Regions from separate parts of the Paenibacillus tritici genome, predicted to be linked through region 3. Evidence: a T-box and tRNA genes for the amino acid it is inferred to sense, from the RefSeq annotation. Region 3 holds a T-box; the other regions hold tRNA genes.

The links. The T-box of region 3 lies ahead of KDC22_RS26275 (valine--tRNA ligase). A T-box ahead of a tRNA ligase gene usually reads a tRNA of that ligase, here a tRNA-Val.
Region 1: it encodes a tRNA-Val, which carries the amino acid that the T-box ahead of KDC22_RS26275 (valine--tRNA ligase) is inferred to sense. The anticodon was not compared.
Region 2: it encodes a tRNA-Val, which carries the amino acid that the T-box ahead of KDC22_RS26275 (valine--tRNA ligase) is inferred to sense. The anticodon was not compared.
Region 4: it encodes a tRNA-Val, which carries the amino acid that the T-box ahead of KDC22_RS26275 (valine--tRNA ligase) is inferred to sense. The anticodon was not compared.

Annotation. Positions count from the first base shown of each region.
Region 1 covers NZ_CP073365.1:6,871,343-6,873,519, reverse strand. Annotated here, with positions in the region: rRNA gene KDC22_RS29525 (23S ribosomal RNA) at 1-342, shown strand, start outside; rRNA gene rrf (5S ribosomal RNA) at 420-536, shown strand; tRNA gene KDC22_RS29515 (tRNA-Asn) at 546-621, shown strand; tRNA gene KDC22_RS29510 (tRNA-Thr) at 623-698, shown strand; tRNA gene KDC22_RS29505 (tRNA-Glu) at 711-785, shown strand; tRNA gene KDC22_RS29500 (tRNA-Val) at 841-916, shown strand; tRNA gene KDC22_RS29495 (tRNA-Gln) at 970-1,043, shown strand; tRNA gene KDC22_RS29490 (tRNA-Lys) at 1,049-1,121, shown strand; tRNA gene KDC22_RS29485 (tRNA-Leu) at 1,138-1,221, shown strand; tRNA gene KDC22_RS29480 (tRNA-Gly) at 1,228-1,302, shown strand; tRNA gene KDC22_RS29475 (tRNA-Arg) at 1,311-1,387, shown strand; tRNA gene KDC22_RS29470 (tRNA-Pro) at 1,546-1,619, shown strand; tRNA gene KDC22_RS29465 (tRNA-Gly) at 1,632-1,705, shown strand; tRNA gene KDC22_RS29460 (tRNA-Pro) at 1,724-1,797, shown strand; gene KDC22_RS29455 (ImmA/IrrE family metallo-endopeptidase) at 1,877-2,177, opposite strand, start outside.
Region 2 covers NZ_CP073365.1:983,092-985,268, forward strand. Annotated here, with positions in the region: rRNA gene KDC22_RS04150 (23S ribosomal RNA) at 1-403, shown strand, start outside; rRNA gene rrf (5S ribosomal RNA) at 481-597, shown strand; tRNA gene KDC22_RS04160 (tRNA-Asn) at 649-724, shown strand; tRNA gene KDC22_RS04165 (tRNA-Ser) at 729-818, shown strand; tRNA gene KDC22_RS04170 (tRNA-Glu) at 859-933, shown strand; tRNA gene KDC22_RS04175 (tRNA-Val) at 1,050-1,125, shown strand; tRNA gene KDC22_RS04180 (tRNA-Met) at 1,159-1,232, shown strand; tRNA gene KDC22_RS04185 (tRNA-Asp) at 1,308-1,385, shown strand; tRNA gene KDC22_RS04190 (tRNA-Gln) at 1,480-1,554, shown strand; tRNA gene KDC22_RS04195 (tRNA-Lys) at 1,581-1,656, shown strand; tRNA gene KDC22_RS04200 (tRNA-Leu) at 1,673-1,756, shown strand; tRNA gene KDC22_RS04205 (tRNA-Gly) at 1,764-1,838, shown strand; tRNA gene KDC22_RS04210 (tRNA-Arg) at 1,849-1,925, shown strand; tRNA gene KDC22_RS04215 (tRNA-Pro) at 2,084-2,157, shown strand; tRNA gene KDC22_RS04220 (tRNA-Gly) at 2,170-2,177, shown strand, end outside.
Region 3 covers NZ_CP073365.1:6,124,767-6,126,943, forward strand. Annotated here, with positions in the region: gene KDC22_RS26275 (valine--tRNA ligase) at 1-1,224, opposite strand, end outside; T-box leader at 1,382-1,665, opposite strand; gene KDC22_RS26280 (stalk domain-containing protein) at 1,832-2,177, opposite strand, start outside.
Region 4 covers NZ_CP073365.1:6,612,490-6,614,666, reverse strand. Annotated here, with positions in the region: rRNA gene KDC22_RS28420 (23S ribosomal RNA) at 1-1,024, shown strand, start outside; tRNA gene KDC22_RS28415 (tRNA-Asn) at 1,088-1,163, shown strand; tRNA gene KDC22_RS28410 (tRNA-Ser) at 1,167-1,256, shown strand; tRNA gene KDC22_RS28405 (tRNA-Glu) at 1,280-1,354, shown strand; tRNA gene KDC22_RS28400 (tRNA-Val) at 1,375-1,450, shown strand; tRNA gene KDC22_RS28395 (tRNA-Met) at 1,485-1,558, shown strand; tRNA gene KDC22_RS28390 (tRNA-Asp) at 1,566-1,643, shown strand; tRNA gene KDC22_RS28385 (tRNA-Phe) at 1,781-1,856, shown strand; tRNA gene KDC22_RS28380 (tRNA-Thr) at 1,872-1,947, shown strand; tRNA gene KDC22_RS28375 (tRNA-Tyr) at 1,954-2,039, shown strand; tRNA gene KDC22_RS28370 (tRNA-Trp) at 2,045-2,118, shown strand; tRNA gene KDC22_RS28365 (tRNA-His) at 2,146-2,177, shown strand, end outside.

The DNA of each region.
Region 1 (2,177 bases), 750 kb from region 3:
GCTGTTCGCCCATTAAAGCGGTACGCGAGCTGGGTTCAGAACGTCGTGAGACAGTTCGGTCCCTATCTGTCGTGGGCGCAGGAAATTTGAGAGGAGCTGTCCTTAGTACGAGAGGACCGGGATGGACGTACCGCTGGTGCATCAGTTGTTCCGCCAGGAGCATGGCTGAGTAGCTACGTACGGACGGGATAAGCGCTGAAAGCATCTAAGCGTGAAGCCCCCCTCAAGATGAGATTTCCCAATTAGTAAGACCCCTTGAAGACGACGAGGTAGATAGGTTGGAGGTGGAAGTGCAGCAATGCATGGAGCTGACCAATACTAATCGGTCGAGGGCTTATCCAAATACACTAACACACAAATTCGTTTCGGATTCAGTTTTCAGGAATCAAATCCTGAAGCATTTACGCTGTAAATGCCCGTTTGGTGGCGATAGCGGAGGGGTTCCACGCGTACCCATCCCGAACACGACCGTTAAGCCCTCCAGCGCCGATGGTACTTGGACCGAAGGGTCCTGGGAGAGTAGGACGTTGCCAAGCGGACAATATTCCCTGATAGCTCAGTTGGTAGAGCACTCGACTGTTAATCGAGTTGTCACAGGTTCGAGTCCTGTTCGGGGAGCCATGCTCTCATAGCTCAGCAGGTAGAGTGCTTCCATGGTAAGGAAGAGGTCACCGGTTCGAATCCGGTTGAGAGCTCCACAAATTTACTAAGGCCCGTTGGTCAAGGGGTTAAGACACCTCCCTTTCACGGAGGTAACATGGGTTCGAATCCCATACGGGTCACCATTTTTATTGGGATGAGAATTCCCTGAGTTTCACCCTTAATGGTCACCATACATATGGAGGCTTAGCTCAGCTGGGAGAGCATCTGCCTTACAAGCAGAGGGTCGGGGGTTCGAACCCCTCAGCCTCCACCATAATGTTCTTGATATTTGAGGAAGATTGTGGGCATTATATAGGTATCTATTATAGGGGATTCGCCAAGTGGTAAGGCAACGGACTCTGACTCCGTCATCATAGGTTCGAATCCTATATCCCCTGCCAAATACGAGCCATTAGCTCAGTTGGTAGAGCACCTGACTTTTAATCAGGGTGTCGAAGGTTCGAGTCCTTCATGGCTCACTTGTAATTGATTTATGCGCGTGTGGCGGAATGGCAGACGCACCAGACTTAGGATCTGGCGTCGTAAGACGTGGGGGTTCAAGTCCCTTCACGCGCACCACTTATTGCGGACGTGGCTCAGCGGTAGAGCATCGCCTTGCCAAGGCGAGGGTCGCGGGTTCGATTCCCGTCGTCCGCTCCATTATGTATGCGCCCTTAGCTCAGCTGGATAGAGCGTTTGACTACGAATCAAAAGGCCGGGAGTTCGAATCTCTCAGGGCGCGCCATTATTACTTCATTGATTCAACAAAGTGTCCTTCAGATTCGAACGAGTTCGTTGGAGCATAAGCTTCGATAGCACAACTTCGCAATCGGATGCATAGCATCCGTATCTCTCAGGGCGCGCCATTTATACTTCATTGAATCATCGCTTCACTTGTATTAACGGGATGTAGCTCAGCTTGGTAGAGCACCTGGTTTGGGACCAGGGGGTCGCATGTTCAAATCGTGTCATCCCGATATTTCACCTTTGCGGGTGTAGTTCAATGGTAGAACTTCAGCCTTCCAAGCTGATAGCGTGGGTTCGATTCCCATCACCCGCTCCATATTAAATTTCATAGTTTCGGGATGTAGCTCAGCTTGGTAGAGCACCTGGTTTGGGACCAGGGGGTCGCATGTTCAAATCGTGTCATCCCGATCGAACAGCTATTGGCTGGCAATCAACTCTTACTGCGGTAAGAGTTTTTTGTTGCGCGATTAAAGGAACGTATGTTCCTTTAATCGTCTAAAAAAAAGACAACCTCGGCCGGGATGCCAATCCTTGCATAATAGCTCTGTAAAGATTCATCCTGCTCAATCGAGGTGCCGAATGATAGCAGCTTCACCGCGAATAGGTTAGCCTGCCGTTCCAGCTTACCTGGGGAGAAATAGGAATTCTCCTCAATAAAGAAGCGGTTGACCCCTTTATGCAGGCGGTCATGGGCCAGCTCATGCGCACACACAAAACGTTGCCACTCCAGAGGCAGCTGATTATGAATGACAATGAACCTTCTTCTTAACTTACGGTAGTATAAGCCC
Region 2 (2,177 bases), 2.6 Mb from region 3:
GGTTTGGCACCTCGATGTCGGCTCATCGCATCCTGGGGCTGAAGTAGGTCCCAAGGGTTGGGCTGTTCGCCCATTAAAGCGGTACGCGAGCTGGGTTCAGAACGTCGTGAGACAGTTCGGTCCCTATCTGTCGTGGGCGCAGGAAATTTGAGAGGAGCTGTCCTTAGTACGAGAGGACCGGGATGGACGTACCGCTGGTGCATCAGTTGTTCCGCCAGGAGCATGGCTGAGTAGCTACGTACGGACGGGATAAGCGCTGAAAGCATCTAAGCGTGAAGCCCCCCTCAAGATGAGATTTCCCAGTATGTAAGACCCCTTGAAGACGACGAGGTAGATAGGTTGGAGGTGGAAGTGCAGCAATGCATGGAGCTGACCAATACTAATCGGTCGAGGGCTTATCCAAATACACTAATACACAAATTCGTTTCGGATTCAGTTTTCAGGAATCAAATCCTGAAGCATTTACGCTGTAAATGCCCGTTTGGTGGCGATAGCGGAGGGGTTCCACGCGTACCCATCCCGAACACGACCGTTAAGCCCTCCAGCGCCGATGGTACTTGGACCGAAGGGTCCTGGGAGAGTAGGACGCCGCCAAGCGGACCATCCACACACACTGTGGTATTTTTTTTGCCCTTATTGGTTACATATTCCCTGATAGCTCAGTTGGTAGAGCACTCGACTGTTAATCGAGTTGTCACAGGTTCGAGTCCTGTTCGGGGAGCCACCATGGAGAGGTGTCCGAGTTTGGCCGAAGGAGCACGATTGGAAATCGTGTAGGCGCCACAAGCGTCTCGAGGGTTCGAATCCCTCTCTCTCCGTAGCATTACTTTTGTACAAGCAATACTTTTCACATAACATGGCTCGTTGGTCAAGGGGTTAAGACACCTCCCTTTCACGGAGGTAACATGGGTTCGAATCCCATACGAGTCACCAATTTCTTCTTCGATGAATGGGATGAGAATTCCCTGGGTTCGTTGAAGCATAGGCATCGTTAGGAATACTTCGCAATCTCGTAACGGAGTGGAGAGTATCCCATACGAGTCATACATGGAGGCTTAGCTCAGCTGGGAGAGCATCTGCCTTACAAGCAGAGGGTCGGGGGTTCGAACCCCTCAGCCTCCACCATCTATGATTAACTGAATAGATCTTTACCAATGACGCGGGGTGGAGCAGCCCGGTAGCTCGTCGGGCTCATAACCCGAAGGCCGCAGGTTCAAATCCTGCCCCCGCAATTTATCCCCACAAAGTGAAGAGATGCTCTGTAGCATATTCCGAGTACTTTCCGGGGACCCCAAAGTGCCAAACATGGAACCGTGGTGTAGTTGGCCTAACATGCCTGCCTGTCACGCAGGAGATCGCGGGTTCGAATCCCGTCGGTTCCGCCATTTTTATGGTATTAAGATGTCAGGGTTTGAGCATCCTATATCTCGAAGTATAGAGTATCCACCCGATTCCGTAGTGTTCTGCTAATTATAATATTGGGGATTAGCCAAGCGGTAAGGCAACGGACTTTGACTCCGTCATTCATAGGTTCGATTCCTATATCCCCAGCCATCTATTTTTGATTGTTTTTCTCATGAGAGCCATTAGCTCAGTTGGTAGAGCACCTGACTTTTAATCAGGGTGTCGAAGGTTCGAGTCCTTCATGGCTCACCATTTTCTTGTAACGTGTGCGCGTGTGGCGGAATGGCAGACGCACCAGACTTAGGATCTGGCGTTTCACGACGTGGGGGTTCAAGTCCCTTCACGCGCACCATGTTTTTGCGGACGTGGCTCAGCGGTAGAGCATCGCCTTGCCAAGGCGAGGGTCGCGGGTTCGATTCCCGTCGTCCGCTCCATATAGATTTTGCGCCCTTAGCTCAGCTGGATAGAGCGTTTGACTACGAATCAAAAGGCCGGGAGTTCGAATCTCTCAGGGCGCGCCACTATTACTTCATTGAATTATCAAAGTGTCCTCAAGATTCGAACGAGTTCGTTGGAGCATTGTCTTCGATAGCACAACTTCGCAATCGGATGCGCAGCATCCGTATCTCTCAGGGCGCGCCATTATTACTTCATTGAATCATCGCTTCACTTGTATTAACGGGATGTAGCTCAGCTTGGTAGAGCACCTGGTTTGGGACCAGGGGGTCGCATGTTCAAATCGTGTCATCCCGATATTTCACCTTTGCGGGTGT
Region 3 (2,177 bases):
GCCCCACCACAACTGGCGGGAAATACACCAGTCGCGGACATTCTCAACCCAGTTCAGATACGTCTTCTCGAAGCGGTCCGGCACGAAGGTAACACCGTCTCCATCCTTCTGTGCGGCGATCGCTGCTTCGGCGAGCGGCTGCATTTTGACGAACCACTGGGTAGACAGATAAGGCTCTACTACAGCGCCGGAACGCTCACTGTGTCCTACCTGATGTACGTGATCCTCAATGGAGATCAGCACGCCCTGCTCTTTGAGGTCGGCTACGATGGCCTTACGGCAGTCGCTGCGGTCCATGCCCTGGTAAGAACCAGCCTCCTCATTCATTATTCCGCCTTCATCCATCACATTGATCTGCGGAAGGTTATGGCGGACTCCCATCTCAAAGTCGTTCGGATCATGGGCCGGGGTAATCTTAACCGCACCGCTGCCGAAGTCCTTATCTACATATTCATCTGCAATCACCGGAATCTCCCGGCCGATTATGGGCAGGATCAGGGTCTTGCCGATCAGATCCTTATAACGCTCATCCGAAGGGTGAACCGCTACCGCTGTATCGCCCAGCATCGTCTCGGGGCGGGTGGTAGCTACCGTGATGTGGCCGCTGCCGTCCTTAAGCGGATAACGCAAATGGTACAGATGTCCGTTCACTTCTTTATATTCAACCTCGATGTCCGACAGAGCCGTACGGGCGGCCGGGTCCCAGTTAATAATCCGCTTGCCGCGATAGATCAGGCCCTTCTGATACAGCTCTACGAATACCTTGCTGACCGCCTTCTTCATGCCTTCGTCAAAGGTAAACCGTTCGCGGGAATAATCCAGGGACAGGCCCATCTTGGCCCATTGCTCATGGATCGTCTCGGCATACTGATCCTTCCAGGCCCATACCTGCTCCAGGAACTTCTCGCGTCCGAGATCATGGCGGGAGATTCCCTGCTGGCGCAGCTTCTGCTCAACCTTGGTCTGCGTGGCGATCCCTGCATGGTCCGTTCCGGGCAGCCACAGGGTATCATATCCCTGCATCCGTTTGGTACGGATCAGTACATCCTGAAGGGTGAAATCCAGCGCGTGTCCGATATGAAGCATTCCTGTTACATTCGGCGGCGGAATCACTATGCTGTAAGGCTCTGCATCCGGCCGCTTGCCGGCTTCGAAGAAGCCCTTCTCCATCCAATAGGCATACCATTTCTTCTCTGCCGCTCCCGGATCATATGTAGTCGGCATATCGCTCTGCTTGTGATTCGCGGCGGCGTTCTGCTGGTTCGGCAGTTCTGCTGCTGCATTGTTGTTATCAGCCATGGTGAACCCTCCATTTAGAGTTGATGAACTAACGGGTGAGACCTGTACATGCTTAAATTTGAATACAAAAAGGCCCTTCGTCTCAAAGGACGAAAGGCCATTCTTTCGCGGTACCACCTTTGTTTCGCGCCAATAAAAAATAAAACCCTGCCTGAAGTCCCCTTACAGGTCCTTAAAGCTTAGCGCGACACTTATGCAGATAACGGCTGCGTCCGGCCACATCCTAACCGGTCTTCATCATGAAGACAAGCTCAGAAGGGCAACTCCGGGGCGACTTCGGGGGCTGCATCCTGCGGAAATTCACACCAATTATAATTCCGCTCTCTGAAGGGCTGACCGCCTACTCTTCCCGTTCCCAGTCTTTATGCTAGTTATTACTTAGTTCAATAATACATTCAGTATTATTCCTAGTCAACCAGCATATACACAAACGGCTGGACTTATACCGCCCATTTCAAAAAACCGCCCTAAAGGAAGGCCATTAACAGCATTCCTTGCGCTAATGAACGATTTGGAGCCGCCGGACTATCGCCTACTCCCCGCTCCAGATCACGTGAACCACATTGTAGCCTTGGCTGCTGCCCGTTCCCGGCGCACCATCCAGCGTAACGGCAAATGTGCTTCCGGCGTCGATAATCGAGAAGGCGGACGCGGAGACTTCTTCCGATTTGGACGTAGCTCCTTTTTGCACGAAATACTCCTTGTAAGTGTTGCCAAGCGGCTCCAGACCCTGCTTCGTCAAATAGCTGAATGTCGCAGACGGCTTGCCGGTCGCCGATCCTTCGATCAGATCAAATATCTTCGCGTCGGCCGGAAGCGGGAAGTCCGCCGGCAGGCTCTTCGGACGCTTCACGGTCTCCGCTGACGTCCCGGTGGAG
Region 4 (2,177 bases), 490 kb from region 3:
GCAACCCGAAGCTGTGAACCGAAGCCCCAGTAAACGGCGGCCGTAACTATAACGGTCCTAAGGTAGCGAAATTCCTTGTCAGGTAAATTCTGACCCGCACGAATGGCGTAACGACTTGGGCGCTGTCTCAACGAGAGATCCGGTGAAATTTTAATACCTGTGAAGATGCAGGTTACCCGCGACAAGACGGAAAGACCCCATGGAGCTTTACTGCAGCTTGATATTGAATTTGGGTACGATCTGTACAGGATAGGTGGGAGCCGTTGAGGCAGGAGCGCAAGCTTCTGCGGAGGCGCCGTTGGGATACCACCCTGATCGTATCTAGGTTCTAACCTAGTGCCCTTATCGGGTACGGGGACCGTGTCAGGCGGGCAGTTTGACTGGGGCGGTCGCCTCCTAAAGAGTAACGGAGGCGTTCAAAGGTTCCCTCAGAATGGTTGGAAATCATTCGCAGAGTGCAAAGGCATAAGGGAGCTTGACTGCGAGACCTACAAGTCGAGCAGGGACGAAAGTCGGACTTAGTGATCCGGTGGTACCGCATGGAAGGGCCATCGCTCAACGGATAAAAGCTACCCTGGGGATAACAGGCTTATCTCCCCCAAGAGTCCACATCGACGGGGAGGTTTGGCACCTCGATGTCGGCTCATCGCATCCTGGGGCTGAAGTAGGTCCCAAGGGTTGGGCTGTTCGCCCATTAAAGCGGTACGCGAGCTGGGTTCAGAACGTCGTGAGACAGTTCGGTCCCTATCTGTCGTGGGCGCAGGAAATTTGAGAGGAGCTGTCCTTAGTACGAGAGGACCGGGATGGACGTACCGCTGGTGCATCAGTTGTTCCGCCAGGAGCATGGCTGAGTAGCTACGTACGGACGGGATAAGCGCTGAAAGCATCTAAGCGTGAAGCCCCCCTCAAGATGAGATTTCCCAGTATGTAAGACCCCTTGAAGACGACGAGGTAGATAGGTTGGAGGTGGAAGTGCAGCAATGCATGGAGCTGACCAATACTAATCGGTCGAGGGCTTATCCAAATACACTAATACACAAATTCGTTTCGGATTCAGTTTTCAGGCGATCAAGCCTGATATGTATATTCCCTGATAGCTCAGTTGGTAGAGCACTCGACTGTTAATCGAGTTGTCACAGGTTCGAGTCCTGTTCGGGGAGCCATATGGAGAGGTGTCCGAGTTTGGCCGAAGGAGCACGATTGGAAATCGTGTAGGCGCCACAAGCGTCTCGAGGGTTCGAATCCCTCTCTCTCCGTAGCAATACTTTTTACACAGCATGGCTCGTTGGTCAAGGGGTTAAGACACCTCCCTTTCACGGAGGTAACATGGGTTCGAATCCCATACGAGTCACCATTTTTTTGGAACTGATACATGGAGGCTTAGCTCAGCTGGGAGAGCATCTGCCTTACAAGCAGAGGGTCGGGGGTTCGAACCCCTCAGCCTCCACCATCTATGATTTAACTGAATAGATTTTTACCAATGACGCGGGGTGGAGCAGCCCGGTAGCTCGTCGGGCTCATAACCCGAAGGCCGCAGGTTCAAATCCTGCCCCCGCAATTGTTTTGGAACCGTGGTGTAGTTGGCCTAACATGCCTGCCTGTCACGCAGGAGATCGCGGGTTCGAATCCCGTCGGTTCCGCCATTTTAATGGCTTAAGGGATGAGAATTCCCTGGGTTCGTTGAAGCATAGGCTTCGTAAGGAATACTTCGCAATCTCGTAACGAAGTGAAGAGTATCCCGTCGGTTCCGCCATCTTTATCTTTATGAAATAACTTATATGGCTCGGTAGCTCAGTCGGTAGAGCAAAGGACTGAAAATCCTTGTGTCGGGGGTTCGATTCCCTCCCGCGCCACCATACACAACTTAATATGCCGGTGTAGCTCAATTGGTAGAGCAACTGACTTGTAATCAGTAGGTTGGGGGTTCAAGTCCTCTCGCCGGCACCATCCCGTGGAGGCTTAGCGAAGTGGCCAAACGCATCAGACTGTAAATCTGCTCACGTACGTGTTCGGTGGTTCGAATCCATCAGCCTCCACCATTTTTAGGGGCATAGTTTAAAGGTAGAACAACGGTCTCCAAAACCGTTGGTGTGGGTTCAATTCCTGCTGCCCCTGCCAAGTAATTTTCTATAAAAGTTTAATATGGCGACCGTGGCGAAGGGGTTAACGCACCGGAT